2 regions of the Litoribacillus peritrichatus genome follow, and region 1 is predicted to be linked to the other one. Evidence: riboswitches for the same ligand, from Rfam matches in the RefSeq annotation. Region 1 holds a riboswitch; the other holds the start of a gene.
What was found. Region 1 has a riboswitch for cobalamin ahead of ABD744_RS08555 (energy-coupling factor ABC transporter permease). Riboswitches for the same ligand answer to the same signal wherever they lie in the genome.
Positions count from the first base shown of each region.

Region 2: linked by a shared signal. The riboswitch ahead of ABD744_RS18140 (TonB-dependent receptor plug domain-containing protein) and the one ahead of ABD744_RS08555 (energy-coupling factor ABC transporter permease) in region 1 are both predicted to bind cobalamin.

Region 1 covers NZ_BAABBN010000004.1:1,594,989-1,610,598, reverse strand. Annotated here, with positions in the region: gene ABD744_RS08570 (glutathione S-transferase) at 1-187, shown strand, start outside; gene ABD744_RS08565 (methyl-accepting chemotaxis protein) at 174-1,853, opposite strand; gene ABD744_RS08560 (hypothetical protein) at 2,071-3,606, shown strand; cobalamin riboswitch at 3,652-3,831, shown strand; gene ABD744_RS08555 (energy-coupling factor ABC transporter permease) at 3,903-4,583, shown strand; gene nikR (nickel-responsive transcriptional regulator NikR) at 4,718-5,191, shown strand; gene ABD744_RS08545 (DUF4198 domain-containing protein) at 5,305-6,084, shown strand; gene cbiM (cobalt transporter CbiM) at 6,099-6,719, shown strand; gene ABD744_RS08535 (hypothetical protein) at 6,716-7,297, shown strand; gene cbiQ (cobalt ECF transporter T component CbiQ) at 7,294-8,052, shown strand; gene ABD744_RS08525 (energy-coupling factor ABC transporter ATP-binding protein) at 8,049-8,816, shown strand; gene ABD744_RS08520 (Crp/Fnr family transcriptional regulator) at 8,865-9,461, opposite strand; gene ABD744_RS08515 (arylamine N-acetyltransferase family protein) at 9,532-10,353, opposite strand; gene ABD744_RS08510 (ABC transporter substrate-binding protein) at 10,527-11,468, shown strand; gene ABD744_RS08505 (response regulator) at 11,465-13,858, shown strand; gene ABD744_RS08500 (hypothetical protein) at 13,855-14,178, opposite strand; gene ABD744_RS08495 (CbtA family protein) at 14,255-15,001, opposite strand; gene ABD744_RS08490 (CbtB domain-containing protein) at 15,064-15,243, opposite strand; gene ABD744_RS08485 (hypothetical protein) at 15,481-15,610, opposite strand, start outside.
Region 2 covers NZ_BAABBN010000012.1:348,478-364,087, forward strand. Annotated here, with positions in the region: gene ABD744_RS18085 (iron-containing alcohol dehydrogenase) at 1-573, opposite strand, end outside; gene ABD744_RS18090 (ATP-dependent Clp protease proteolytic subunit) at 595-1,602, opposite strand; gene ABD744_RS18095 (hypothetical protein) at 1,716-2,063, opposite strand; gene ABD744_RS18100 (DUF3391 domain-containing protein) at 2,349-2,735, shown strand; gene ABD744_RS18105 (hypothetical protein) at 2,786-4,624, opposite strand; gene ABD744_RS18110 (aspartate/glutamate racemase family protein) at 4,695-5,387, opposite strand; gene ABD744_RS18115 (YciI family protein) at 5,467-5,760, opposite strand; gene ABD744_RS18120 (2-thiouracil desulfurase family protein) at 5,793-6,290, opposite strand; gene ABD744_RS18125 (LysM peptidoglycan-binding domain-containing protein) at 6,574-7,515, shown strand; gene ABD744_RS18130 (hypothetical protein) at 7,518-7,904, shown strand; gene ABD744_RS18135 (hypothetical protein) at 7,937-8,323, shown strand; cobalamin riboswitch at 9,055-9,239, shown strand; gene ABD744_RS18140 (TonB-dependent receptor plug domain-containing protein) at 9,461-11,407, shown strand; gene ABD744_RS18145 (ABC transporter substrate-binding protein) at 11,457-12,539, shown strand; gene ABD744_RS18150 (FecCD family ABC transporter permease) at 12,529-13,611, shown strand; gene ABD744_RS18155 (DUF6925 family protein) at 13,648-14,661, shown strand; gene ABD744_RS18160 (ABC transporter ATP-binding protein) at 14,658-15,512, shown strand; gene ABD744_RS18165 (hypothetical protein) at 15,522-15,610, opposite strand, start outside.

The sequences.
Region 1 (15,610 bases):
CGCAGCCATAGCACCATTCATTCGCCAGTTCGCGCATGTTGATAAGGCGTGGTTCGATCAGTCGGATTATGGGCGTGTAAAGGTGTGGTTAACCAACTTTTTAGAGTCTGACCGCTTTACTTCCATAATGAAAAAATACGCCCCCTGGGTTGAGGGCGATGAACCTACGTACCTTATTTCGTCTTGATCGAGTGGGAGAGCGTGTTTAGCTGTTCAGCGCTCTTCGCTAAGGATTCCGCTTCGTTAGCGGTTTTATGAGAGAGTTCTGAGATATTTTGTATTTGTTCGGTCACATCCTCCATCTGAGTATTCTGTTTGGTGGATAGTTCCTGGATATTAGCGTTCATTTCCGTTGCTGAAGTCATGGCGTCAGATATGGTAGAAATTGACCCTGAAACCGATTCAAATTGGGTAACGCATTCTTCGGCTTTAGTCTGCCCGTTCTGAATAACGGATATGGCTTTGGCTGCGCCGTTTTGCAATTTCTCAATCATATTCTGAATCTCTTCGGTAGAGGATTGAGTCCGGCTGGCTAACGTTCTGACTTCATCGGCGACAACGGCAAAACCTCTGCCTTGTTCTCCTGCTCGTGCTGCTTCAATGGCGGCATTGAGTGCCAGTAAATTGGTTTGTTCGGCAATGCCTTTGATGACATCCAATACGCTGCCGATCTCTTCGGTATCCTTGCCGAGCATTTCAATGGATGCGGTTGCATTCTGGACTTCGCTGGCGAGAGAGCTGATTAAGTCGGAAGACACCATGATTTCAGACTTGCCTTCGTTGGCGGCCTTTGCTGCGTTCTGAATAAGCTCGGTTGCATGTAGAGAGTCGGAGGTAATGGTTTCAATGGCTGATGACAGTTCTGCGACCGAGGAAACCAGATGGTCGGTGGCCTGAGATTGTTTGTTCATAGACGCCAATGTGGAGTTTGCGTCGTCGGTGACATGATTGGATACATTCACCAAATCACTGGACATATCGCCCAACAGTGACTCCGTTGCATGAGACTTTTGGTTTACCCGGTTGAAGGCTCTAACGATATGGGTGATTTCATTATTACCTCGTTCATCCAGCCCTTCATCAATGTGAGATTTACCCTCGTATATGTCCGTAAGCCCTTTGTTTAGCCACATCAGTTTTTTCTGAATGACTTGTCGGTAGACAACAGCAAGGATCATTAAGAGAACAATCATAAACACTGCAAGAATAATAAGCAGTAAATACGAGAGAGACTGGCCTGTGCCAATTTGGTTGGAAATGTCTGTTTTTACTTCCAAAACGCCTCGCACATCGCCCAGATTCCAGTCGTTTTTGGGGGTTTCAGGGTGTTTGTTATGGCAGGTAACACACACCTGAGCAGACATAGTGTCCGCAATGGCGACGCGCAGTGTTTGTTTGTCGTTTTGTTCTTCGATACGGTAAAAGCGCTCTTTAGGATTGTTTTGCAGATAATCCCAGGCGTCTTGTTCGAAGCTGTCTAAGCGGCGGCTAGCCCGGTTAGGGAAGGGGAAGGCGCTGTAGAGCTTGAGGCTTAATCCTTTTTTTTCGAACTCAGAAGATAAATCATGGATAAGGGTGGCGGGTAATGGAATCGAGTTTTGTTCTGTTTTGTGATTAAACGACCCTTTTAAGTCAGAGTTGGAAATGACTTTTTTGATGACGTTTTTAGTGTAGTAACCCCGGAGAATTTTATACTCCTGTACTTTCTTTTCAGACGACATGACAGCTTGGCTGATTGCATGATCTTTAATGTATGAAGGGATGACCAACCAGAAGCAGAAAAGTGAAATCAGGAACACGCTGACGACGGGTATTACGAAATATTTGAATAAACTATCAGTCAATAAGTTCATAATATAACTCACAGAAAATACCTCTATTTACTATAGTCAATACTAAAAATTTTGTTGCTGTTTTTGTGTTTTCGGCAGCTTGTGTTGGTGTGTGGCAAGTATTTTTTGTGATTCCAGACAGAAGGTAGTCGATTGCTTTTTGTGCCCGCCGATAACCTCTAATGGAGGTTTACGTTTTTAAGCTTGGCCGCTTAAAAACATTCAGGCTGGAGGTTTTATGAAGATTGTTGCATCGGAAGTGCAGATGGACTCTGCTGCGCGACGTTTATATCAATACGAGTCAAAACAAAACGCATTGATTGGTGATGATGAGTTGCTCGAAGGTGAGCAAGGAAACTTTTCCAATGGCGTGATTGTCGGTATCTCAGAAAATGCGAAGCTAAAATACCAGCAAGAGCTTGAGCAGTATGCGTATCGCTCAAGTGATATTTCTTTGGGAGCTACAGAAACAAAAAACACAGATCCGACAGAAGCGAAGAAATTCAGGTCTTCGGATTTTGTGCGTGCAGCTGCGGATGTTGTTCTTCAGGGAAATAAGGCGGCTTCACGAGTGGCTGTCCCAGTGAATGCTGTCGCAGTGAATGCTGTCGCAGTGAATGCTGTCGCAGTGAATGCTGTCCCAGTAAATGTTGCCGCAGCGAATGTTGTCGCAGCGAACGCTGTTTCCGCTAATAGTATTCAGGCTGTTGGTGAGCAAGTACCGCTTGAGGTTCCCGGAAATAACATTATTAATGTCACGACGATGGTGGAAGATCTCAATCTGCAACCACTGACGGCAAGAGGCTCTGGGTTGATGCGTGTTGAACAGTACACGCGCTCCTACACCGAGCAATCTCAGATATATAACGGCTATGGGACAGTGAGTACGTCAGATGGTCGGGTGATCAATTTTGGGTTGTATTTGGCCATGGAGCGTTCTGAGACGATCGAAACAAGTTCTGAGCTGTTGGTTAATGTTTCGCCGATGGTTGATCCATTGGTCATTAACTTTGGCTCAGAGAGTGCGACCTTGAATGATCAGTTTTTTGAGTTCGACATCGACAGTGATGGTGTGGCTGAAACGATAGCGACTTTGGGTAAGGGCAGTGGTTATTTGATGCTGGATCGTAACGGTAATGGTTCGGTTGATGATGGTTCTGAGCTTTTTGGACCTGCAACGGGAAGGGGCTTTGAGGAGTTGGCTGAATTTGATCACGACGGTAATTTATGGATCGATGAGTCTGATCCTGTGTTTGATCAATTGAAAGTCTGGGTCACCGATGAGCAGGGGAATGACAGTCTGTTAACCCTGAAAGAAACGGGGGTTGGTGCAATTTATCTTGGGTCTTCGGCGGCCGATTTTGATTTGGTTTCTCGGGAAGGTTTGCCTTTAGGAAATATAAAAGCGAATGGCGTGATGTTGATGGAAAATGGTGAAGTTCGCTCCGTTCAGGAAATTGATTTGGTGGATCACACTGAGGAAAACCGTCAACCGAATCAGCCGAAGGTCATGAGTGAAGAGGATATTGAGGATGAGATTAAAAACTTTGCCTTACAGGCGGAGTCTGATGGGGCTGCAGAGGAAGAAGCTGAAGCCGGTCTCATTCGAATTTCTCCCGATGTGGCTGAAGCGCTCGAACGTTTGAACAACTTGAGAGAGGAACAGAAGGCTTACAGTGAATCTCTTCGTGAAGAACAAGAGGAGCGTAAGTCCGTCACTGAGTTGATCATCGAGGCAATGAACTCGGCCGTTTTTCAAAAGGAACCTGAATAAGGCGCATTAATTCAGCGCCGTGATTGACATGGCCGGGGTTTTGCCATAGTTTGCTCCCGTTCGAGTGTTCACTACGTGAAGTAAAAGGGAAGTACGGTGTTTAATCCGTCGCTGTCTCCGCAACTGTGATCATCTAAATGGTATCTCTATCCACTGGCAATAGCTGGGAAGGTTAGAGTGTATGCCGATGTAAGCCAGGAAACCTGCTCGAAACTCATCGAAGATACCTGATTAAAGCGACCGCGCTTTAACGGGGTCTTCATATCTATTCGGAAAGAAATAGGAAACAAGACTCGATGCATATTGAACCAGGCGTTGTGAATGGCGCTAAACTTTTATTGAGCTACGGCTCTTCGGCCGTCTCTTTTGGCATAATGTCTAAGCTGGCGCTGGATGCCATTAAACAAAGTGGCTTCGGCTCTTTGGTCGTGAAAAGCTTATTGACCACACTTTTTGTATTTATTTTCTTTGAAGTGTACCCCAAAGAACCGGTAGGTGTCTCAGAAGTCCATATCATTCTGGGGTCTACTTTGTTTCTTATTTTTGGCATGGCTCCGGCTGCCATTGGCCTCGCGGCAGGCTTGTTCATTCAGGGGGCGTTCTTTGCTCCGTTTGATCTGCCGCAATACGGAATGAATGTAACCACTTTGCTGATGCCTTTGTTTGCAATGAGCTGGGTTGCCAAGAAGGTGATTCCTGAGCAAACAGCGTATAAAGATTTGACGTACCTTCAAACTCTTAAACTATCGGCCGCTTATCAAGGTGGAATTATTTCCTGGGTGGCATTTTGGGCGTTCTATGGCAGCGGATTTGGCGCTGAGAACCTGGCGTCTGTTGGCTCATTCTGCCTGGCGTACACCTCTGTGATTCTGGTTGAACCTTTGATTGATTTGGCCGTGCTTGCAGGCGCAAAAACTGTGCACCGTTTTAAAGATTCCGGTGTGTTTGAGCGTCGTCTTTATAATCCTGCGGCTTAATAGCATGTCACTGAATTTGGCATGATATAAAGTTGGTATGATCTTAATGTTCGTTTGAGAAAGTGATTTTGCTGTGTTTGATGAAAGCACAGCAAGATCCGCTGATAAATTTTGGTAGCAAAGGAAGACCGAACGTGGCTTTAGAACGCATTTCTGTTTCGCTTGATGAGGACTTGATTGAGAAATTTGAGTCTTATCTGAAGGTGAATGGGTATAAAAATCGTTCAGAGGCAATCCGGGATCTCATTCGCGACAAGCTTGAATCGGATGTTGTGGAACAGGATAAGAATGGCCACTGTGTTGGCACCTTGACCTACGTATACAACCATGACGAACGAGAGCTTGCCAGAAGGCTTACTCGGGTACAACATCATCACCATGATGTAGCCATTTCTACCTTACACGTTCATTTAGATCATGATAACTGCATGGAAACGGTGGTGCTGCAAGGGCGTATTGCTGAGGTACAGGCATTTGCCAATGCGATTATCAGCCAGGCGGGTGTCAGGCACGGTAAGCTGAATCTGGTTCCTGCCGAAGTTCAGGGTGAAAAGCATAAGCACGGTACGTCAGAGCACTTCCACACGCATACACATCCGAAAACTTAATCGTTGTTAACTTTAGTAGCCCCGCAGAGGGATATTTTGTTTGTTTGGTATTACGAATTATTATTTAGTAATATTTATGTTTGTAATCTTGTTTAATAAAAATTGGTAACATTATGAAAAAATTGAACTTTATTTATTTGGTTTTTGCTTTGATTGGTCAAAGTGTATTCGCTCAACATGCTTTGGCTCACTTTCAGGAGCTAATTCCTTCGAATGATATTGTGAATGAGAACACCGCACGAAATATCGATATTAATATGGTGTTTACACATCCAATGAGCCAGGGGCCTGAAATGAATATGGCGCACCCTTCGCAATTTGGCGTTGTTTCTCCGTTCGGAAAAGAAAACTTAATGTCTGCTCTGACACCGTATCAAGTTAATGATGTTACGGCCTATAAAGCAGAATATAAGTTTAAAAAGCCGGGAGATTATATTTTTTATATTGAACCTGCTCCTTACTGGGAGCCAGCCGAAGGCGTTATGATTGTGCATTACACGAAAGTTGTGGTGGATGCGTATGGCTCAGAAGAAGGCTGGGATACCATGGTTGGACTGCCGGTAGAAATTGAACCGCTAGTCAGACCTTACGGTCTGTGGGCGGGTAACTTATTTCAAGGTGTGGTGAAGAAAAATGGTTTGGCCGTTCCTTTTGCGGAAGTGGAAGTGGAGTGGAAAAATGACGGGTCAGTGACCATGCCTTCCGACCCTTACATCACTCAGGTGATTAAAGCCGATGCGAATGGTGTTTTCAGTTATGCTATGCCAAAAGCAGGTTGGTGGGGCTTTGCTGCTTTATTAGAGTCTGATGAAAAAATGAAGAACCCGAAAGGCGAAATGGTGCCTGTTGAGCAAGGTGCTCTGATTTGGGTTCAAACCCGAGATATGAAATAGCGAGAACTAATACAGTGGCTCATATACCTGATGGTGTTTTAGCCTTGCCTGTCGTTGTCAGTGGCGCGCTTGCCACTGCAACGTTAGCGGGTTTAGCGTTTAAACGATTAAACAACGAAAACATTCCTCAGGCTGCAGTGCTTGCTGCAGCCTTTTTTGTTTCATCTCTGGTCAGTGTGCCTGTCGGGCCGAGCAGCGTTCATTTATTGTTGAATGGTTTAATGGGGGTCATTTTAGGCTGGACTGCCGTACCGGCCATTTTAGTGGCTCTACTTATGCAAGCGATATTTTTCGGGCATGGCGGCTTGATTGCACTTGGCGTAAATGCGTTTAATATTGCTGCACCGGCGCTTCTTTGTGGGTTCATTATTCGGCCTTTTATACTTCGTTCTTTTGCGGAATCAAATCGCAGTATTGCGATGTTGGGGGCGTGTGCCGGCTTGTTGGGGGCAGGGTTGACCGGGGTGTTGGTTGGCCTTTCTCTTGTGGTGAGCGGATCTGAATACCTGGCGTCCAGTAAAGTGATCCTGGCGACCTACATTCCTTTAATATTAGCGGAAGCCGCTATCACTGCGGTGACGTTATCTTTCATCAGTAAAGTATCCCCTGAACTTTTGGGAGTAAAACCTTCGTGACTGCCCGATTGAAATTAACTGCAAAACTGTTTGTAGTGCTTTGTTTGATTGCCCCTTCTGTGGGTTACAGCCATTTACTCAAGGTTTTTGCATATGCGGAAGGTGAGAGTGAGATTCATGGTTACGTGTACTTTGCTGGTGGCGGGCCGGCTCCGGGGGCCAAGGTAGTTATCAATCAGGCATTAAGCGGAGAGCCATTAACTCAGGTTGAATTAAATGAAGCCGGGGAATTTGTTTATCAAGCCGACCAGGCAGCGGATTACGAAGTGGTAGCGAATACCGGTGACGGGCACCTGGCGACGTGGAACATCAATAAGAGTGACTTTGCTGGTGAGCACAGCGTTTCTTCTGAGTCGAATGGCAGCTCAGGGTCACCCCCTGATTCTCAGGCGTTAGAACAAATAAACAATTCTGACTTGGCCAAACTTGTGGAACGCGCGGTGGCCAAACAAGTCGGTCCATTAAGGGCTGAGCTTCAGGCTTCAGAAGAGCGTGCCCGTTTCAGTGATATTATGGGTGGTATCGGTTTTATTTTTGGTCTTTCAGGTGTCTTGTTATGGTGGCGCAGTAAAGAGTGAGTTCGTTGACCCGGTTAGAAACCAAAGATGAGTTTATCTGGCTGGATCGCTTTGATCCTAGAGCCCGTATTCTTGCGGCGATCATGATCGCGTTGGTCGTCATTTTTTTATCGGGGATCACGACACTCGTTGCTGGTTTTGTTGCCGCTTTGTTCTTGGTTTTGAGTATAGGGTTTGATTACCAGACTTTGATAAAACGGTTGTTGGCTTTTGAAGGGTTTGTGCTGTTGCTTATCGGGTTTCTGCCTTTTACAGTGTCAGGCGATTCGCTGTTTGTTGTGTTTGGGTGGACTGCATCCGAGCAGGGCGTAGACAGAGCGGTTGTTATCTTTCTTCGGTCCAATATTATTGTGCTTTCGATGTTGAGCTTGTTGGGTACTCTTGAACCCGAAGAGCTGGGCCATGGCATGAGTCGTTTGGGTGTGCCACAAAAGTTTGCACACTTGTTTTTGATGACAGCGCGCTATCTGGACGTGCTGTTAGATGAGTACCAGCGACTCCGTTTAGCTATGAAAGCACGGGCGTTTCATGCCAGAACTGACCTTCATACGTGGCGATCCTATGGTTGGTTAATTGGTATGCTGTTGGTCAGGAGTATGGAGAGGTCTCAGCGGGTGGTGAAAGCAATGAAGTGTCGTGGTTTTCAGGGGCAGTTCTATTTGCTGGATGACCGAGTCTGGCGGGCCGGTGATAGCTTGGCCATGGGGTGCTTGGCGTTGGTTTTATTATTTCTATGTTTGGTTGAATTTTTATGACTCAAGCTCCTCTGATTAAATTAGACAAGGTATCGTTCGGGTACCTGAACCGAAACGTGTTTGAAAATGTAAATTTGGAATTGCATCGAGGGGAAAGGCTGGCTTTGCTGGGTGGCAACGGCGCAGGGAAAAGTACGCTGTTACAGTTGATCGTCGGGCTTAACAAGCGTTCATCCGGGGGCATTTACGCGTTTGGAAAGGACAGATCGGAGGAACGGGATTTTATTGAAGTTCGAACCAAAGCAGGCATGGTTTTTCAGGACTCAGACGATCAGCTGTTTTGTCCTTCAGTCTTAGAAGATGTGGCTTTTGGGCCGTTGAATTTAGGAATGACAAAGCAGGAGGCGATTGATCGTTCACTTCAGACACTTGAAAGCCTTGGCTTGAGCGAGCTGGCAAACCGGATTACTCACAAACTGTCTGGCGGGCAAAAGCGTTTGGTTGCCTTAGCAACGGTGCTTGCAATGAAACCTGAAGTATTATTGCTGGATGAGCCTACGAATGGTTTGGATGATTCCGCTGAACTGCGCTTGATTGAACTCTTAGAGTCTTTGGATCAGGCGATGATTTTGGTTTCACACGATCAAAAATTGATTGAACGGCTGGCAACTCGTGCGGTGATATTGACCGATGGCACTTTGGTTGAGGCTGTATTGCACAAACACCCTCACCATCATGAACACAGTCATGTTCATATACATGCCAAAGGCAGTGAGCAGCACCATGCTCATGATCCTGAACTGGAAGTTCATAATGATTTGTGAAACGTTAGCTTGAGATTCGGAGTCGTTAACGGCGGCGTTGATTTTAACTTAACTGTTGGCGAGTTTTTTTCGGACTCGGCTCAGTGCGACGGGCGTGATGCCAATATAGGAAGCGATGTATTGTAGGGGCAACCGGGAGGATAGGTTCGGGTTGTTGTGTATGAAATCCAGATACCTTTCTTCAGCGCTTTTCTGAACAAATGCATTTTCTCGCTCTTCTTTTCCAATGAAGAGCATTTCCAGCATATGCGCGTAAGTTTGTAAAAAGCCGGGCACATCTTTCATGCGAGAGAAGAAATCCTGCCAATCAAACTCCAGGCATATTACGTCTTCTAACACTTCAATGCTGAATAACGCAGGTGTTCTTTGAACCATTGCCTTTGTGGAACCTGCAATGATGGGGGCTTCCCTGAAAGACTGAGTGAACTCTTTGCCCTCGTAGGAAATGCTGACGTAGCGGGTGAGCCCCGAAACCAGATAAAACAGCTGGTTGGCCGGTTTACCTTGTTCTATTAAAAAACTGCCTTTGGGGTAGTATTTTAAGGTGGTTTCAATATTCAGGCTGGCAAACTCTTTGATTTCGAAAACGCCGTAGCTTTTCTTAAAGTAATCAATAAAAGAGGCTTCGGCGTTTTTGATATCCATTACGTTTCCTTGTTGTTAAATGATCCGCTGCATCCATGTTGCGGCTTATGCGTCCGGTATCGACGTCTGATTAAGACGCCTTTTTTAATTCCACATAGTTTTGAAATAAGAACCCAATGATGGCAGGGTCTAAATTCAAACTGTATTCTTCTTCCAGTATTTCGGTGAGTTGAGCTGCAGTATCAATGGTCACTACCTCGGTGTTAGCCCCTTGAATACGATGGAACTCATGGTTTCTCAATGACCGTATGTGATCATATTCTTTACGACACACCACCAGATTATTAACAAATCCAGCGGTTGGGTATTTATGAGAATAAAAGTGACCTAACAGACAATCTGATTCATTGTATTGGCCTAAGTCGAAGGTGAAAAGAGTAAAGAATTCATCATCTTTGATGATTTGATAGCAATACTCACCGCGCTCATTCTGAATGATTCGGTAGCAGGCGTCGCCTAAGTTTTGCTCCATTCCGAGTTCCAGTTTGATTGGTTGTCTGGCACCGAAATGGCCAAAGCCACAATCCACAATGTATTGCTCATTGTTCAGGGTTAGGAGTGTCAGCCTGTGTGTTCTGGGGCTGTCGATGTCCTGATTATAAACCACTCGAGCCATCAATATTCTGACGTTCAGTCCCAGGTCCTGCAAAACATCAAACACCAGCTTATTGTGCTCGAAGCAATAGCCTCCCATGCCTTGTGTTACGATTTTTTTGAAGATGATCTCAAGGTCCAGAGAAATGTCTTGTTTAAGCACCACAGATAAACTGTTGAAACTGTATTTCGCTATGTGGCGGCTTTGAAGCTGATTAATTAATTCTTTAGGGGTCAGATTGGCGTCGATGCCGAGATCGGCTAAATAACGCTTAGTAATCGGGTTAAGTTGACTCATCGTTTGCTCCTTCATTGTCATGGCTCGTAATCTACACCAAGTCATTTGCCAAACAATTAACCTAGGTTTAGAGGCTGAAAAATATATATTGGTTTAAGACTCATTCTGAGACCGCAGCTCGATATCTTGTGTCTATACTGAGAAATTGAGGCGAGTGAAGGGAATCTGACGGTATGTATACAAAAATAAATTCCATAGTTCTTATTGCACTTTTACTAACGTGTATTAACACTCGGGCCAATGACCAGCCGATACGAATCATAACGAATAACTGGACCAGTCAGGTAGTTTTATCAAAAGTGACGGGTGAATTATTTAAATCGCTTGGCTATCAGGTTGAGTATATTTCTTCGGCCACGTCCGATCAGTGGGGGGCGCTGGTCTATGGTGCAGGCCATGTTCAGGTTGAGGTATGGGAAGGAACCATGTCGGATGTATTTAACCGGCTGGTTGCTGAAGGCAGTATTGTGGACGCCGGAACTCATGATGCAAAAACTCGGGAGGACTGGTGGTATCCGGCTTATGTGGAAGACATTTGTCCTGGGCTACCTGATTGGCGAGCACTAAAAGCCTGTTCGAAACTGTTTTCAACATCCGGTGAGGGCCGTGGTATTTACTTCGCGGGGCCATGGGAAAAACCGGATGAGGCCCGAATCAGGGCTTTAGATATGGGGTTTAATGTCAAAATTCTAGCCAATGGTGACGACTTGTGGGTGGAACTTAAAAAAGCGAATGCCATAAAAAAACCAATTGTTCTGTTTAATTGGACCCCTAACTGGGTGGAGTCGAGATTTGAAGGGGCTTTTGTTGAGTTTCCGGTTCACGCTAGAGAATGTGAAACAGATCCGGAATGGGGTGAAAATCCAAATTATTTATACGATTGCGGTAACCCGAAAGGCGGATGGCTCAAGAAAGCCGCTTGGAAAGGGATGGAGAAAACCTGGAACTGTGCATACAGGACACTCAAGAATATCAGTTTTAATAATCAGCAAATTGCCTCTGCTTCGGCACTGGTCGACGTCGATAAACTCAGTTATGAACAAGCGGTTCGTACATGGTTGGATCAGAACAAAGACGTTTGGGTTAACTGGATTCCGGAAGGCTGTAATAAATGAGCAAGGCTTTTTTAGCGAACAACTCCGTTGCGGTTCAATTATTAAAAGTTGTTTTTGGCCTTTATTGTATCGTAGCTGTGTCAGTCACTTTGGTGCACATTGTGGAGGAGTACCGCTATACCCAAGAAACCATTGAAAAGGAACTGAAATCCTACCAAAAGATTTTTGGGCCCGTATTAGCGAAAGCTTTATGGAATCTTGATCGGGAACAAATCAAAGATATCGTTGCCGGGTTGTCGGAAGTTCCTGTGGTGGTTGGTGTTCAGATTGAACGCTATCGGGAACAACAGTTGGTGCCAATGGCTGCAACGGGGACGGTTATATCCCATGCCGGGACCAAAGGCGTGATCAGTGAGGAAGGGAGCTTCAAGCCTTTTAAGTCAAAAGGGTTGGAGGACTTATTTGCATACGAATTTCCAATCACTTACGAAGTCTTTGGTGAGGAGCAGCAACTTGGCAAAGCCATTTTGTATTCTGATTCATCGGTGGTGCTGGATCGAGTTAAGCTAGGTTTCACTTTTTTGGTGATTAATGCATTGATTAAAGGTGTGGCACTTTGGATTATTTTTTGGTGGATGAGTCAGAAGATACTGCTCCGGCCTTTGAACATTCTCACCCGAGCCATTACCAGCGTTAAGTTCGATACTTTGTCGGAATTTAAGGTGGACTTAAAAACCAAACAGGAGAACGAACTGACCATCATAGAGCGCGCTTTTACTCAGATGGTGGATGAACTGGCGAAAGCTAAGCAACGGGTGTTGGACTTTAATAAACACTTGGAAGAGGAAGTAACCCAAAGAACAAGGGATCTCATTGCTGCTAAAGAACAGGCGGAAGAAGCGAGTAAAGTGAAATCTGGTTTTTTAGCCACAATGAGCCATGAGATAAGAACACCAATGAATGGTGTTCAGGGGATGCTTCATCTTCTTGAAAAAACAGACATCAATAAAAAGCAAAAACATTATCTGGAGTTGGCTAATACCAGTGCGAATGCTTTGTTGACGTTGATTAATGACATTCTTGATTTCTCAAAAATCGAGGCAGGTAAGTTAGTTCTGGAGTCGGAAGATTTTGAACTGGATCGGTTTATTATCAATTTTGCGGATGTGATGGCGCCTGCGATTCAAATGAAAGGATTGGAGGTCGTAGTTGATGTGACAGGCTTACACCACAGTTGGGTCAAAGGGGATTCCGTTCGTATCCAACAAGTGCTCTCTAATTTGGTTGGAAATGCCATTAAGTTTACCAGTGAAGGCGACATATTAATTCGTGCAGAATCACAGGCAATCAAAGGCTCAGATGAAATTTTGTTAAACATGACGGTTGCTGACACAGGCATTGGCATCGAACCTTCGATCATTCCCAAACTGTTTGAATCCTTTTCTCAGGCAGATTCATCGACGACCCGGAAATACGGTGGAACAGGCCTTGGTTTAGCGATTTCAAAGCAACTATGTGAGCTTATGGGGGGCGGAATGTCGGCCACCAGTATCGTTGGGGACGGCAGTAGTTTCCAGTTCTGTGTGGTTTTACACGCGTCTGAACATGTCACAGAAGGAAAAACACCTGTGTTGTTTGATGGGCGATCTTGCTTGATTATCGATGACCATCGTCAAAACAGTGAGTTAATGAAAAAAATACTTGGTCGTTGGCAGATGAGTGTCACCGCTGTTTCGAATCTGAATGAAGCGGTAGCACTTCAAAACGGTAAAGATTGGGTGTTTGATGTCATTTTGGTTGATGTTGCTATGTCTGAATACGTCAGTGAAAGCACGATCATTGGCTTTATTAAGAGTATTCAAGAGGCGCATTCGTTGCCTGTTATTTTTGTTCGAACGCTGATTGATGAAACAGACTATGCTGAGCTGGAAGCCATTAACGGCATATATGAAATAACCAAACCAGTTTCGCCGGATGCTCTATCGGAAGTTATGAGGTTGGCGTTCAGGCAAGACGTAAAGAAAAACCTTGTTGAATCTAAACAAAGTAACAATCCTACTATAAATACCGACCACAGAATTTTGTTGGTGGAAGATAACTTTATTAATCAACAGGTCGCCTCAGGTATTCTCGAAGGGCTTGGCTTTAGAGTTGATGTGGCCGATAACGGCTTGGTGGCGTTAAATACGTTAAAGAATAAAACGGATTTGTACTATTCGTTGATTCTGATGGATTGTCAGATGCCTGAAATGGACGGGTATGAAGCCACAGGAAGGATCAGAAACGGAGAGGGCGGTTCTCACTTTTGTGCTACGCCGATCATTGCACTGACTGCCAATGCTATGGAAAGTGATCGAGATGCGTGCATAAACGCGGGAATGAGTGATTACATTAAAAAGCCGATTGAAGTCAGTGAGCTTTTGGCTGCTCTTGGTCGTTGGCTGGATTAATCCGTTGTTGGATGACGTAGCTGGATGGCGTAGCTGCTTAGGTCTACTTTTCTTTGATTGTCGGTAATAACGATTTCAGCATCGATTTCTTTCAGGCGTTCATTGATGGGGCTGTTGAACAGACCTTGCCTGAACTCTTTGTAAGTGAGAGATTTAAATTCCGGTTGGTCTTCAGTGAAGAACCGATGGACATTGGGTAAGGTGAATTGCACGCAAGAACTTTCTGCATGAATATCGAATGTCTGAAGGCGTTCGGCGGATTCAATCCGAGTGTTCCATAAAGACTGAAAAAACTCAGCGAGTGCGTTGCTTAAGTTCATGAGACGGTTAAGTTAATGAGAAAAGGGCAGAAGATACGTTGGTCAGGGAAAGGGCGCACAATGGCGCCCTTTCCGGTTAAAGCGATTCGAGTTTAACGAAACGTTTAACAGCAAAGCCAGACATAGAACCGAGCAACACAAAAAAGAAAACCATACCTATGGCGGTCAGCGAGTAGAATTGATGACTCAATTCCGTTAATGCAGAAACTGCTTCCGGGCTGGTATTTGCAAAACTTAGCTCATCGGGCATTGGTGCACCAATTAAATGGGGCAGAGCTAAAAACAGCAATCCTGCTGCTTTGAATTTCAATGGTGCGTAATAAAGCGTTGCAAAACCCGCTGCGGTTAATACCACGCAGGCTGTCCACCACGTTTGTCGTCCTTCCAGTGCTGCAGCCTCTGTCCCCGGAACTTCCGGGTGTAGACCGAACATGGCTGGCGCTACAAAAAAGATAATCATTGCAAGTATGCCCCAGGCAATTCCTTGCATGGCGTCCAATTTGGGCTTATTGCTTTTTAGATCGTGCAGGGCCATCAGAGAAATCATTAAAATCGCATAGGCAATAGCAATGCCGATATCTGCTCCCAGGGTGTAGGCAATTCGTTCAAAACCATCTTCAGGTGCCCACGCTTCGGCATCGTGGTGGTGATCTCCCTGTTTTGCATCTTCATGGCTGTGTGTTGCTGGCGTTTCTTCGCTGACTTCGTACTGTTCTGCGGCGTAAATAATAGGGCTGATTTGAGCATGTTGAAACAGGCCATATAAAAGGCCAGAGAATAAGCCAACTACAATGGCCGACAAGAGGATATTTCTTAGAATCATATTAATTTCTCATGAGCAAGCAGGTTCATTGCCCGGAACGATTTTCAAAGTGGGTGTTGGAATTAGTGGCAAGGAAAAGCAAAAGCGTGACGAGCGTCGTGTGCTGCATTGTGTGCCACATCCATCGGTGCAAATCCAACAGCAAAGATAATAGCCACCCCAATCGCAATGGCGCTTACCACTTGCACAGCGGCTGAAACGGATAGTGATTTTGTCTGAGGTGTTGAAATAGTTTGTTGCATGCTTTAACTCCTTGTCTGCCCAATGATGAATATCCCATTCATTTTAGCGGAACTTGGGTAAAAGTTAAGTAAATGATCGTTTAATTTGAGGGAATTGCCCGGGAATGAAGCCTTGCTATCTTTTTCCCGTTCACTCAAGACCTTTGTTGAATCTGTTTTGAATCATCACATTGCAATACTGCTCCGCATGCGTGAGCAGTATTGTCCGTTTCAGCAGATTTAGGTGTATTTGCGGATTTAGATATCCAGGGCGAGTTGCTTCTCTGGTGAACGATAGGGTTGCAGCATAATTTTGAAAGCAATGACTATAAAACACCATTTGATGACAGGAACCAAGAGTATAACGGCAGTAAAAATCCAGGCGTTG
Region 2 (15,610 bases), on a different contig from region 1:
TAATAAGTTGGAATCTATAATCGCAACTTGTGCAGTGAGCCGTTCATCCCGAAACGACTTTTTAAACCCTTGATCATTCGAACTTAACACCGCGTTTTTAGTCATTTCGCTGCCCGTTCCTGCTGTAGTAGGAACTGCAATGTAAGGTAACGAAGGCCCCTGATAGCTGACACCGTGACCCACACCTTCAAGGTGATCCATCACGGAGTTGCCGCCAGGTAACAAGCCAGCAATGGCTTTTGCAGCATCCAAAGGGCTACCACCACCAACACCAACCACCACATCAAAACCATCATTTTTATGCTGAGAAACGGCTTGATCGACCCACTCCGGGGAAGGCTCGCCAGGTATACGAATCAGCGACCAAGAAATACCGGCTTTATCCAAATCGGCTTGAAGTTCAGACCAATGCTCTGAGCAGGTAAAAGACCCTCCTCCCGTCACAATCAGTGCTCTCTTACCGTAATGGGCGATTTCTCCTGCCAGCTTTGACAGCTCACCTTTTCCAAATAGAATCCGAGGTAACCGGGAAATGGTAAATGGTCGTATGGACAAGCCGGACTGCGAGTTCATTGCTTAATATTCCTTAAATAATTACCGGATGTGTAAAGTGGATTTCGTTTTTTTGCCATCAGCAAATTCAACTTTGCGCCACGAACTTTCATTGTTCAGGCTCTGCCAACGTCGCTCTTCCTTAATGTAATTCCAGTCTTTATCATTCTGAAAAAATACCTGAATATCTTTACCTTCGATGATGTTCAGGATTTCATTGTCGTGGTAGTTGTACTCGTCAAAATCAGTAATTGCCTTCTGCGCCATTTCTGAATAGTACTCGCTCATCTCTAATAACAAACGATTTATTTCTTGATCCAGCGACTTGATATTTAAGCCTATTTTCTTAGCCTCACGAGAAGTAATGGGGTAAGTATGCGATGGGTACTCTGAATTTAAATAGGTACTGATTCTTAAACATTCGTCCGAGTCCTGAATATGATAAGACAGAATTTCCTGACAAATCTTAATCGACAGCGAACTGGCACGGTCAATGGCACCGATCACCAGCGGATGAACGTATTTAAAAATATCTGAATACGGATTGCCATGATGGTCTTTCGAACTGGAATTCCACAGCTGAATAAGACGGGATAACTCATCCTGGCTGACACTGACCCGACGGTTATCCGTCTCGTCGATGGGTGACAAATCGTGCCTCAGCGAAGAATCAATGGCTGTTAAGTGTGCCAAAGGCCCCATATGAATTTCGTTCGCCCCCAAGCAAATCATGGTAGCAGCAGAAGCGCACTCCAGTGGGATGTACGCCACCAAGTCATCAAAACGTTCGCGAAGCATATTGACGATTCGCAAGGCAGCTTCAACATCTCCGCCGCCGGATTTGATAAAAATACCGGCCTTTCGTGAGGGGCCAATTTTTTCAAGGATTTCATAAAGCGCAATGACATCGTTATCACAAACGCTGCCTCTGCCAGACGACCAATAGACAATAATTTCGCGGGAAGTCAGATCACTTATTTTTTTAAGTACTTGCTGGGTTTCTTCGAACAGCAACGGCGGCTCTTTCACATCTTCCGTTCTTTCGATCATTACGTAAGTCCTTCTACGGATAACGAGTCTTTTCAGGTGAATTTATTTATCACCATTCTGCCCACAATCCGCTGAAGTTTTCAATCTTCTGCGCGTTTTTAATCCTTACTGAATTAACCGTCCGAACGGCCAAAACAAATCAATGCCAGCAATAAACCAGCGGCCCCCAAAACAACGACGCCAGATACCAGCGTCAATAATAATGCCTGTACCTGATAAAACTGCCAGCCACTCACGCCACCCGCAATGCAGGCAAGGGAAAAGTGTATTAACAACACCCAGAACGAAGTATGCCCTTCTTTAATTGAACTCCATGAAGTTAATAGCGCATACATGAGCAAGCCTAACAAAACAGCAACCACACCTTGCCCCCAAGCGGAAGCAATCAAATCACTGCTGACCAAAAAAAAGATCAAGACAGACAGTATGGGAATAATTTCATCTAATGAATGGTACATCATGGCAGGACACCTCTTACAACACACCTTGTAGAAGCCTAGATTCAGAACCCGTTAAGTGCCATAAACGGGTCAGAAACCACCAAAAATGGTCACTTTTCACCCAACAGGCGGGTCTGTTTTGATAAACAACAATTGAGCTAAATGGAACAATGACTTCAAAACAGACGAACGAAGATAACATTTGAGAACGCATTCACACTTCCAGGCCCTGTTAAATTCAGCTCGGCATATTGGCCTTTTCAATGCTTATCCAACTCCAACAAAACAAAAAGTTTGGAGTTCATCATGGCATCTAAAACATCTTCTGCACTTCAACGATATTCCGTCGACCAACTTAAAGTTGGCATGTACATTTCTTCGCTGGATGTGCCTATATGCAACACCCCGTTTCCGGTAGAAGGTTTCTACATTTGTACCGAAGACGACATTCTGAAATTAAGCAAGTTCTGTCGATCTGCAGAAGTTAACATCAAAAAAAGCGCGTTTGTTCAACAGTGCCACAGCGTCCTTCAGCTGGAAGTCGTTGACTTACCAAAGGCAATTACCACAGGTTACAATGCCGCAGCGCAGCAAGCTCAAAAGCGTTATAAGAAGCAACCTAAAAAGCCGAGTCGAGTTAAAAACCTGTTAGGACTGGGAATGATTGCTTTGGTGATGTGGTATTTCATCTGATCACCAAAGCCATAATTTATGGAAGTCGAGAAAGGAGGCTTAAACAGCCGTTAACTGCTTGGCAGTGTCAGGGATTCACGTGCATCTTCAATCGCAAACCGAATGTGATTATTCGCAGGCTTCACCTGTTTCAAGAAATTATCCGTTTTAGCACGATCTGTTTTGAACGTGCCCATTACTTCAATCATTCGACGCTGTACGTATTGTTTGGCCTGATCAAATTCAACAATCATCTGAGGCAAGGCTTTTGAACCCAAGTGCGTTAAGCTCGCTCTGGCCTGATCCTGCGTTTTCTTACTTGCACCGCCCAAGCCCCACACCATCAAACTGACGGATTGATCATCTGTGGCGTCAATTTGCTCAAGTACTTTTAAAAGAGACGATACCAGATGCGTAGGTTCCTGAACTTTATTCAAAGCCCGGATACGCTCTAATTTTTTAATGACTTTGTTCTTTATCGGTTTAGCGCGTTCACCATAAGCGACCAAAAATTCTGCGCCGGTTTGTTGTGTTCTTTTATCAAGATCAAACAACATTGCAGCACATTCTTTCAGAGAGCAGGCAGAAGAATTTGGCAAATCAAACCGAATAGACCATAAGTTCCGGGTCTTATCATTCGTTCGGGCAAGCTCCATCACCAAAGCCGCTTGGTCTTTATTGGAGTTAATGATGGATTTCAACGCCGCCATGCTCAGTTCAGGAGATTTTCTTTCCCGCTCTAAACGCTGAAACAAGCCATATAATGAATTACTCACCGCTTGGTTTATCACCACTTGATTAAAGTAGCTTTTCACGACATTCAATCGTTCTTCGTCAGGCTGTTTTTTATAGTAATTTGTCACGCTATTCGACAAGCGCTGGAGACCTGCGCGATTTATCTGACGACTCAAGCGCTCGTAATAGTCCGGCACCAATTCAGGTTGATAGCTCATTAACCTAGGCAAAATCGACGAAGACACCTGCGAAACAGTTGCAGGTTCATCCAACCCGATTTTATTCTGCCCGGTAAGATGAAGAAGCTCATCCAGCTGTGCCTTTAAGGCATCATGGGTTTGCTTTTGTGCATTACTTTTTTTGCTGGATTCAGAATACTTATGATCATCAAGCACCTGCGTGCCGTTGATCAGAGTGGCGATCACACTGTTTACAACGCCGGAATGCGTTAGAGCCAGGGTTTCCGTCACCACTTGCCATTCATCATCAGACAACCGATTAACTCGAATGGCGTAATTCAAAACATCCACCAACAGACGATCAATCAAAGAACTTTTTTCTTGTTTAATTTGCTCAAATAGAAATTGACGGTAGTCGTCATCATGAACACCCAAAGACTTGAAGTTATGAATAATCATGAACTGCCAATCATGGCAATCTTCATCAATGGGGTTATTCATCGCCAATTCAATGGCCTCGGCCACAGACTCTCTACGATGCGCGTTATACAGTAGCTTTTTAACCTTTTCCCTTGTGTCTTCACACACCGTAGTCTTGGCCGGAACATTCACCTGCTGAACATACACTTGCTGAATTGTCTCGATCAAATTATCGGTATCGACAATGACTTCGGCTTTAATATAAAACGTTTCACCGTTCCAACGTTCATCCAGAATTTTGGTTTGAGTGAACGCACGAGCGAACGTACCGTAGTTGGCTTTTACTTCTCGGGTCAGGACATCGTTTGACACGGTATCGTCCACTTCAAACGTCGATCGTACTTGCACCCCTACCTCTTGAATCAGTAGGGATTGAAGTTGCTGCATGGCGGCTTTACGGGCACTGACTTTGGAATCATTCTCACTGGCATTGTAGGTATAATCACGAACAAAAGTTTCAACTTCAGCCGTTGCCACCCCACAAAAGAAAATCATCAATAACAAAACAAAACGCAAACCAAACACCCCTTTCACTTTAGCTTCAATGAGCTTTTACCAAACAGAAAATACAACAACGGAAGATCATTTACTGAAGCGACGCCTGAATGGCGGCCTCCGCTAACAACCGATTGGAATTTAATGTGGGCAGTTCAGAATTACCATCATCAATGATTAATGGTATTTCGGTACAACCCAAAATAACAGCATCACAGCCTGAACGCTTTAAACCTGAAATCACCGACTGAAAATACAAAACGGATTCCGGCTTAAACACGCCATAAACCAGTTCTTCCATAATAATTCTTCCGATTTCCTGAATTTCTTCAGGTTCTGGCCGTAGCCAGGACAATCCGGCTTGATCTATTTTGTCTGGATACACCTGGCTTTCAACCAGCCAACGAGTACCTAAAATGCCCAACGTTTTATAACCACACGCCTTTGCTTTAGCAATAACGCTATCAGCAATATGCAACCAAGGTAATGGCGAGCGGGACTCCACATAAGAAAAAGCCTGGTGAATGGTATTATCAGGGCAAATCAGAAATTCGGCACCGGCACGTTTCAGCTTATGCGCCGAAGACAACATCAGATCGCCAATACCATTGAGGTCATTCTGATCCAGACAAACCACATAGTCAGCCAATGAATGGGTATGCATAGACACTTCGGGGTGGGAGTGAGAACCCATTTTACGAGGGCTTTCAGTACAAATGGTTTTATAACACAGTGCTGCCCCTTCTGCAGAACAGCCCACTATTCCAATGTGTTTTGAAGTCATTCCCTAACCTCTTTATGAAAATAAATACGACCTGAAACCCAATTATCAACTCATTGGTCAAACTACTTCATTACGGGTCTCATTGAAAGTTTTTCAAGAATTCAAAGCCATCAGCAGCCATTGAAGGGATAAACTCAGTCACTTCGTAATCTGCCAGCTCTGCAATGTAAAACGGGTCTTCTTTCAAAACAACGTTAAGCGCCTCAAGACTTGGAGCATTCGCCAATATCACGCCTCCTGTTCTTGGCACTTTCCGGCCTGATGCAATAAATACCTTCTCTGCATAATACTTTTCAAGGTATTGCACATGCGCATCTATATGTTGATCCACCTCGGACAAATCTTTTTTATACGTCAACGAAACTACAAACATCTCTTCCCTCAACTGACCGCTGAATTATTCCATTAAATATTCTGAATCGGCGCTAACAAAGCTTTTAAATGACCAACGTTATGCTGGTTAAATACCCGAATGCCATGTTGCTTTAACAGCGCGGCTACCACACCTGCTCCCGGCACAGTTTTACCACTAAAGCGGCCATCATAAACATCGGAACTGCCACAAGAAGGGCTCAACTCCGTCAACACAGCATACTGAATACCTTCAGCCAGACAAACCTCAAGCGCGATGTGAGCGCCCCGAATGAATTCGGCCGTCACATCAACCCCATCATTCCCCATGACGTTTGCCTTAGAGGTCAACACATCCTCCCCTGTGCCAAACTGAATTTCAGCTGGCGGCCTGGGTGTTGGTAATCCAGCCGCAACTTCCGGGCACAATGGAATGATCTCATGATTGCTCAACAACCACTCAAAGTCATCATTTTGAGCCTTTTTATCCGTACCGTTGTAACGGACTTTCGACCCAAGTAAACAGGCACTGACTAAGATTTTGATACGCAAAGTTTCCTTTATGACAGACAGAATGAAAACTCTAACCCTGAGAGCCAATACAAAAGTATCACATTTTACCTTCTGACTCCGATATGCATAGAGGCTGTCAGGCTCATATTTAAAATTTGTGCACTCAATCGACGTATTGATTTATGACAACGACTAAAATGCGCCCACTTTAGGTTAAGGATTAACCAAGTAGAAAACACGGAATGTTCAATGAGATACCTGTTCTCGCTTTGTTAAATCCCATCTGATTTTTTCTGAATTAATTCTATGGGTACGTTTTAAAATGTCTGGTCTATATATTTGCCAAAATGGCGATACACTGGAAAGTGTTTGTAACTCATCTAACAATCAAAATCTAACAAGCGATCTGAAAAGCTTAAACCCCCATCTTAGTCCCTCAAGTAATTTAAGATCGGGTCAGGCAATTATTTTACCAGGAAAAACGAATGAGGTAGGTTCAGCGTCTCAACGTTTTTTACTTCAAAGCTCTCCTTCAAGTATCCAAAACCTATCAAAGATAACGGAAACAATGACGGGCCACCAAGCGCTCGCGTTAGCAGAAGTGTCTGAAAGATTAGGATTAAGGGATATTGCTCCAGATTTGAATACGTTCGGTGGCGGTGGCTTAGGAGCCGCCACGGCCAGAGCAAGCAGCTTTCTAATGGCTTTAAAAAAATACGACGATGCCCTTGCAGAATATCATGGTTTTAAAAATCATCGCGCTGCGCCAAACACACTTTCAATGGCAAAGCTCAAGGTAGCCAACGCGTTCAAAGAAATGCAGATAAAGTTTAATAATGAAACGTTGAACTTCTTCAACAAATACCCTGCCAAAATGGAATCCTACACAATAGCAAGGCCAGGCAGACCTGTTATCATGGCTAACCGAACCATACCAATCACAACCTCTTCCGGAGCAACCAGTTTGGCCAAGTTTGCCAGATACGGTAAAGGTCTTGGTTATGGGATGGTAGCTTTAGATGGGTATTTCAGATATCAAGCAGTGGATCAAATGCGTTTAAACGGAGGTAACTGGCAGCGCGAAGCCTGGGCGCAAGGCGTAGGAATGCTTGCTGGGTTAGGTATTGGAGCCTATTCCTTCGCCTTCTTGTTAGGACCATTTGGAATAGTATTAGGTATTATTTTGGCTGGAGCGGTAGCTGTTATTTCTGATAAATTAATAGTCTCTAGCACACGTCATATTTATGATCAGATAGCATACTAATTATGAAAACATATGAAGCATTAGAGACCTTAATTAGCTTTGGTTCTGTTGGCTGTATACTTATTATATATGTCGCTTTGATATTTATCTCAGTAACGCTAGATCGGCGTTTAAAGAGAAAGTTCGAAAGCCACCCAGAAATCATTATTCAAGAGACTTGGTTTTTTCGAGTAGTTTCTATTTCCCTTAATGTTGCGATTAAAAATAGATCAAAAAACGACAGAGTAATGATACACCACTACAAGGGCTTTGATTTCAGAAGTTTTGCCACGTTACCCGAAAAGATATTCTGTTTTCTGTCCCTGTATGCTTTTATTGTTTTTATTATCATTCTGCTTTCAGCATACCCCCTTGAGTACTTAGGATTTATAAACTTAGGGCTACTTTAGCTTGCCCTAAAGTTAAGTATTAGATAGACATCATGACAAATTACGATTTATTTTCAGTGGTTTTTTCTTTTGGGGTAGCCGGTCTATTAATTTTGACTTGTTTTACATTAATACTTGTGAGCCTCACAGTTGATAGACGACTTAAAAAAGTATTCATTAATCATCCAGACATTACTGTACAAACAACTTGGTTTTTTAGAGTAATTAACATTGCATTAAATGTTGTTTTTAAAAGCAGATCGATAAACAACAAAATAATGCAATATCATTACAACGGGTTTGACTTTCGTAGTCACGCAACTGCTCTAGAAATCATTATTTGTTTCGTTTACGTATTTTCAGGCCTAGCAATGATTACTTTAGGGCTATTAGCCTACCCAGCGGAATACTTTGGTTTAATAGACTTTGATTTACTTTAGAGAAAATTTAAGGTTGGCAAATTTGTCAGCCGCTAGGAAGATATGACCAGAGTAGATTTAATAGAAATTTCTCTCGCGATCCTGGCCTTAGGCTCACTCGCTCTAATATACATGTCACTCATATTTTTAGCGTTTACATTGGATAGAAGATTAAAAATTGAATTTCAAAATCACCCAGATATCATCCCTCAAGATAGTTGGTTTTTCCGTGTTATTTGTATTTCATTAAATGTTGCACTAAAAAACCGATCTAAAACTGATAGGATCATGAAACACCACTATAAATGATTTGACTTCAGAAGTTTTGCCAATTCAATTGAAACTCTTTTTAGTATTATTTTTATGTATTCTTTCTTTACTTTACTTTTTTCAGCCCTATTCAGTTACATTTTAGACTACTACGGCTATGTAAATTTGGGACTATTTAGTTAGTCCATTTCTCTTTCCTGAATCCGTGACTTTTCAACCGGATTCAGCCTGTCAACTGATCTGATTCTTGTCTATTTCAGCGAATGATGAATAATTTGATAAAAAGTATGATGTTAAAAAGGGGCACTACAACGAAAAGTTCATACAAGCACAATAAAGACAATGTTTTCTGGCAACCATTATGAATGATGATAAAGCGCAAATAATACTAGAATGTTCAAAAGACTTACCAGCCACAACAATCAATACCCGACAGAAACCAGAATACTGGTTATCTCTTGCTTTCAAAATTCCTTTATGTAAAATGCGCCCCCGTAAACGGTTCTCTTAACTGAGATTAATAGGGAACACGGTTGAAATCCGTGGCTGCCCCCGCAACTGTAAACAGCGAGTTCCAATTCAAAATACCACTGAGCATTTTCTCGGGAAGGTGAGTTGGAGACTAAGACCTGTGAGTCAGGAGACCTGCCGTTGAACGCGTCACCTACCTTCAAACGGGGATGTTTGTCAGGGCGGATTCCGAAACGGTGACAATAACTCAATTATTGTTGCTGGAAGTGAGTCCGTGGTGTATGCCTCGTTGTTTCTCTGTTCCCGTTTTTTTGCGATCTCCGTTCGTATGGCGTTTGTCTGCTGTGCGTTGAACCTAAGGAGAAACGCACATCCAGCTCCTATTCCTGCACCCCAGGGCAATGACGGAGCGTAATTATGACGCCAAACAAACAAACAACATTATCATCTGCATTCAAGGTATTAATCCCCTCTTTGACACTCTGTTCTCAATCTCTGCTGGCATCGGAACCCGCTGAAACAGAGCACGCAATGGAGATTGTTGTCAGTGCTTCCAAAGTGGAAATGAGCCGTGCAGCAACCGGCAGCGCTATGACCGTGCTGGATTCAGAATACCTTGAGCAAAATCAGGTTCGAACCGTTTCGGACGCATTAAGAGACGTACCTGGTGTTGCCGTCAGCCGTAACGGTGCCGCCGGTTCTTTCACCCAGGTGCGTATTCGCGGCGCAGAAGCCAACCAAACACTGGTATTAATTGACGGCATTGAAGTGAATGATGTTGCCAACGGTTCCGAATATAACTTTGCTCACCTGATGAGCCTTGAGATTGAACGTATTGAAGTGCTTCGCGGTGCTCAAAGTGCGCTTTGGGGCAGCGATGCGATGGGTGGTGTGATCAACATCATCACCAAAAAAGGCAATGGCCCTTTGAACGGAAAAGTCAGCTTTGAGGCCGGCAGTTACGGAACACATCAGGAGTCATTCAACTTAAACTCAGGCAGTGATATCTACCACTATTCTTTGAGTGGTTCTCTTGTTCATACCGATGGCATTTCTGATGCCAACGAGAAAGATGGCAATCATGAAGAAGACGGTTACCGAAACGGCACGTTGAGCTTTCGTGGAGGCGTACAAGCGAACGACAATCTATCTTTTGAACTGAACCTCCGACATACAGAGGCAGACAGCGACAGTGATAGTTTTACTTCCGTTCCCGGATCAGCTGATCCCCGCCCAAGAGCAGTGGATGCTGACCAAAACGATGAAGTACGTCAGAAATTCGCAAGACTGTCTTCAAACCTTTCACTTTTTGATGATCAGTGGCAGCAGTCGTTTGGCGTGTCCAACAGCGACAGTAACAGAGAATCTTTCAAAGAAGGAACGCTAAGCTCAAAAAATAAAGGCAAGCGCAGAAAATATGAATATCAAAGTGATGTCTATTTTGAAAGCGATGCAGCATCATCCAACGTAGATCACCGAATAACCTTTGCAGCTGAACGCGAAGAAGAAAGCTTTTACACCAAAGGATGGTCCACGATTGATCGAGAAATGGATGCTTCCGGTTTCGCATTGGAGTACGGCGTGAGCTTAAATGATCAATGGTTTGCCACCCTAGCCGGTCGTCGAGACCTCAACAGTGAATTTCAAAACGATAATACCTATCGCTTTACCCTGGCAGGGTGGCTCTCATCTGACCTTCGAATTCACGCAAGTAAAGGCACTGGTATTAAAAACCCAGGGCTATACCAACTTTACGGTTCTAGCGAAACCTATAAAGGGAACGAAAACTTAAAACCCGAAAAAAACGTCACCTGGGATTTGGGGACTGAATACCATTTCGACGCCGTTGATGGATACATTGATGTAACTTACTTCCATTCCGACGTTCGAAATATGATCACAGGTGCCGGACAAACCTCCATCAACCTGCCAAGCGATTCTAAGATCAAAGGTGTGGAGGTCAGTGCGACACTCAACCCAGCGTACAACTTTAGAATCGACGCAGGCTACACCTATACGGACAGCGATAATGGCGACGGAAAAGAACTGGTTCGAAGAGCAAAACACATCGCAAGTTTGAACAGTAGCTACCTATTTCCAAACGACAAGACCCGGATTACCGGTGGCGTTCAATACAACGGCCAGCAAGATGACTTAATTTTTGATGAAAACTGGAACACCAGTCAAAAAACACTCTCCGAGTTTGCCTTGCTGAATTTAGCCCTGAGTCATACCTTGAATGACCAGGTCGAGTTTTTTTGCAGGGTTGAAAACCTGCTGGATGAAGAGTACGAGGAAGTGGCAACCTATGGCACAAAAGGCATCAACGCCATGGTAGGTGTAACGTTACGGGGCAGCTTATAAAGTGCCCTTCTCCTTTTTTCTTTAAATAAACTCTAAAAGAGAATAAACCATGCTTTCACTCACGAAACCCACGATATGCGGCCTGCTGATTCTTCTCAGTGGCATCTTGCTGTGGCTTTCAGAGCTGAAAGTAGGTTTATTCGATGCCAACGCGCTTTCCTCAACCGCCATACTGATCACAAAAGAAAGTACAAAAGAAAGTACAAAAGAAAGCACTGACGAAAGCGCTGGTTTCCCTATGGTATTAATTGATCCCACCAGGGAAGAAATTATTTTGCAAAAGCCACCTGAACGGATTATTTCCGTAACCTTAGGCACCGATGAAATTCTTCACGAACTGGTCGACCATCGCCGCATCGTGGCCGTCACTAATCTGGTCGATAACCCTCAGTTATCCAACATTCCCAACGTCTATCCACCACACATTAAGCGAATCAGCAGTGAAGTAGAATCCATCCTGGCACTTGAGCCGGACTTGGTATTCATAGGCGAATACACGCAAGCGGATACGGTTCGGTTATTGTTGAATGCTCAGGTTCCCGTGGTTCGGTTAGCTGGCGGTAATACCTTCAGTCACATTGAGAACAACATTAAAGTTGTGGGAAAAGTAACCGACACAGACTTTCAAGCCACTACATTGCTTAACTCGTTAAAACACACTAAAGATACCCACCAAAAGCTACAAAGCTCACATAAGCAAAGCCCACCCCGCGTCCTGTATTACAACCTGAACGGTTATTCCTCGGGCCAAAACACCACCATCGATGAAATAATTACCTTGGCTGGCGGCCACAATGTTATGCGTGAGACGGGCTTAACCGGAATACAAAAAATCAGTGCAGAAATGGCCATGGGCTTAGAGCCGGACGTTATTCTCATGCGAGGCTGGTCAATGGATTCAAAGTTAGATCCGGCTCAAACGTTAAAAAAGTTGCCCGCCTGGCAAAACGTGAATGCCGTTAAGAATAACCGGGTTTATGGCTTGAAAGGCGCGTGGGTTCTTTCTGTTTCGCAATACAGTTGGGATGGCATTCAACAGGTTTCTGAACTTCTGATCAAAGCGCATAACCCCAACAAAGTCCCCTTCATAAACACCCGCCCAATACCAAAGGATCATGCCCATGCGCCTTAATCCCTCAAGACCAATCACAAAACAAGCCTTCGGCTTATGTGTCTTGTTACTGCTATTAATCCTCTGTGTGATGATCAACATGGTTCACGGGCCAGCAAACATTTCTCTGAACCAGCTTTCCGGCATTTTGGCCAACCAATTTGTGGCCATGTTTGATTTAGAATTATTAAATACAGACCACATCAATATTCGCCCCTGGATGAATAATGTCATCCTGGATGTTCGTATGCCACGAATCATCATCGGCATATTTGCAGGTGCCTGCCTGGCCATTTGCGGCGCTGTAATGCAAGGGATGTTTCGAAACCCACTGGCCTCCCCTTCAGTCTTAGGCGTCTCCGCCGGTGCTTCATTGGGCGCCGTCATCGCGCTCTACTCTGGTCTTGCAGCCATAACAGTCTGGGCTTTACCCACATTTGCATTCATCGGTTCGGCCATCACTTTATTTGTAGTCTACCGAATCGCCAGCCACAGAGGCCAAACCACCATTGGCACTTTACTTCTGGCGGGCGTCGCTCTCGGGGCTTTAAACAGTGCTGCATCATCGATGATTCTGGCTTTATCGCTCAACAATTGGGATGTCGGCAAAACCATTGTCTACTGGACCATGGGAGGCATTGAAGCCCGGACCTGGGATCATGTTTTATTGATATTGCCGTTTGCTGTTTCAGGAATCAGCTTACTGTTGTTTTATGCCCGCGATTTAGACGCCATGTTGTTAGGGGAAACACACGCGGCCTCAATTGGCGTGAGTGTTGATCAAGTCCGAAGAAAATTACTGGTGATTACTGCACTTTTGGTCGGCGCTACGGTCTCTGTGTGCGGTGCCATTGGCTTTGTCGGATTAGTCGTGCCTCACATTATGCGTTTAATGCTTGGGCCCCATCATCGTTATTTGCTGCCCGCATCCGCCTTAGGTGGTGCAATCACGTTGGTTGGCGCGGACTTACTGCTTCGCTGGGCATTTACAGACCGGGCTATTCCACTGGGAGTCGCTACCGCAAGCTTGGGCGCGCCCTTCTTTTTGTTTCTTTTGATCAAAAAAGATTGGGCTTCAAAAGCCTCCATCTGAGTCAACGACAACAGGTTCGTCCTAATAGGGAAATACATGAAAAGTTTGATTTTAGAACACCTGAACAATCACCAAAGCAGCTGGAGTTTAGGCACGTTCGGTGCCTTAGGTGAGTTTCTCTACGATGAAGGGGAAGAACGGCTTATAACACCAAACGATCAATCACCAAACGATCCGCTCACCATTGCAACCAGCCGTGGCGCGCTGCGCATCGAAAACCTCACGGAATGCACCGCTGTAGCCTACGAAACCTCCCGTAAAGATCGCGACCTTTGGGGGCAAGCGGTTGCGTTTTGTTTGCCTGAAAGCTCAGCCAAAATGCATCACCGTGAAACCATTACCGAGCTCGGGCCTGATCAACACAGTATTCTGGAAGCAAACCAAGCTGATGTTTTGTTTGATTTAGGGCTAAAAACCCCTTACGTCGATGTCTGCATCCGAACCTCGACCCCAGAGTTAATCACCGCACTCAGAGCCGCTGAAGGCACCGACATTCTGGCTGAAGACAACGTTGCGTTTGGACATATTTTAAAACATCACCCACATAGAGCCTTTTTATCCCGGATAGGTCGCCTTGAAGTTTATCAGCCCATCGGGATCGAAAAATCCCCCGAAGGACCACACACCCACGTACTTCCTAAACTGCTCGCATCCGGTTTGCATCACCCGGCGAACTCCCCCATCCCTAAAGGGTTAATCTCAGGTCTGATGCTTTATCCTGCCTCTCCGTGTTTTGATGCAGTAGGAAATCAGACTCCATTCGATCTCAACGCCCATCAGTGTTTCCAACAAATACTCAAACAATATGGTCTGCCAGATTACCTCGATGAAAAAGAACGCATTATCGCTGCTCTGAATCATTCAGAAAGCGCCGGCAACTACCCTGCTCCGGCTAATCGCTTAAGACGGCTTGCCGCCAGAATAGCGCTACGCCAGCGATTTCATGTTGTAGGCGATTCCAACCAGCTACAACAATGGCGAACAAGGTTCGATCGACCAGAAAATAAATCTCAAGAAAGCCAACCAGAACACGCAGGAGCGCACGAATGACTTCAAAAAACGCCCCTCTTCTGAGCTGTACAAAGCTGACGTTTTCATACCCCAAAAACGTTGTGCTCGACAATATTTCACTCGAATTTGGCATACAAAGCCAACACCTAAATGCTCAGGAAAACAACAAAACCAGCGGTGAGTTTGTGGGCTTAATTGGGGCGAACGGTGCGGGCAAGTCCACCTTGCTTAAATTACTCACAGGCATATCAAAGCCCAATCAAGGGGAAGTAACACTCTCAGGCGCATCGCTGAAAACATTCAAGCGAAAACTCATCGCCCAATACATTTCATTTGTACCACAAGATACCAGCATTGATTATGCATTCTCGGTTCGGGAGGTAGTCGCAATGGGTCGACACCCGCATCTGAAGTCCTTTGAACCTGAAGGTGAGTACGACCAGTCCCGCATAATGCATGCAATGGAAAAGACCGACCTGCTCAAGATGGCCGATCGAAGTGTCACGGAACTGTCTGGTGGTGAGCGGCAACGGGTATTTATTGCCAGGGCCCTAGCTCAGGAAACGCCCATTCTCATCCTCGATGAACCCACCGCCAGCCTGGATTTGTGCCACCAGCTTGAAGTATTAGCGCTGCTGAAAACGTTGGCCAGAGAAGGACATGTCATCATAACGGCAATTCATGATCTGAACATGGCAGCGCGATTTTGCGACCGATTAATCATACTGGCGAACCAGCAAGTTGTAGCGGATGGCAAACCGGAAGAAATACTCACAGAGAGCCACCTTCGCCAACATTTCTCTGTGGAAGCCAGAGTCGATAAAAGCGACGAAGATGGGTTTATCCGTATAACAGCGTTACAGCCAGTAAGTCACATTTGCTCAGCGTAGACTGAAGACTCAGTAATACCACTCCCAGGTCAGCTGAACATGGTCATCATCACGAATGGCATAAATCTGATCTGCATCGTGAGTACTTTGGAACATCC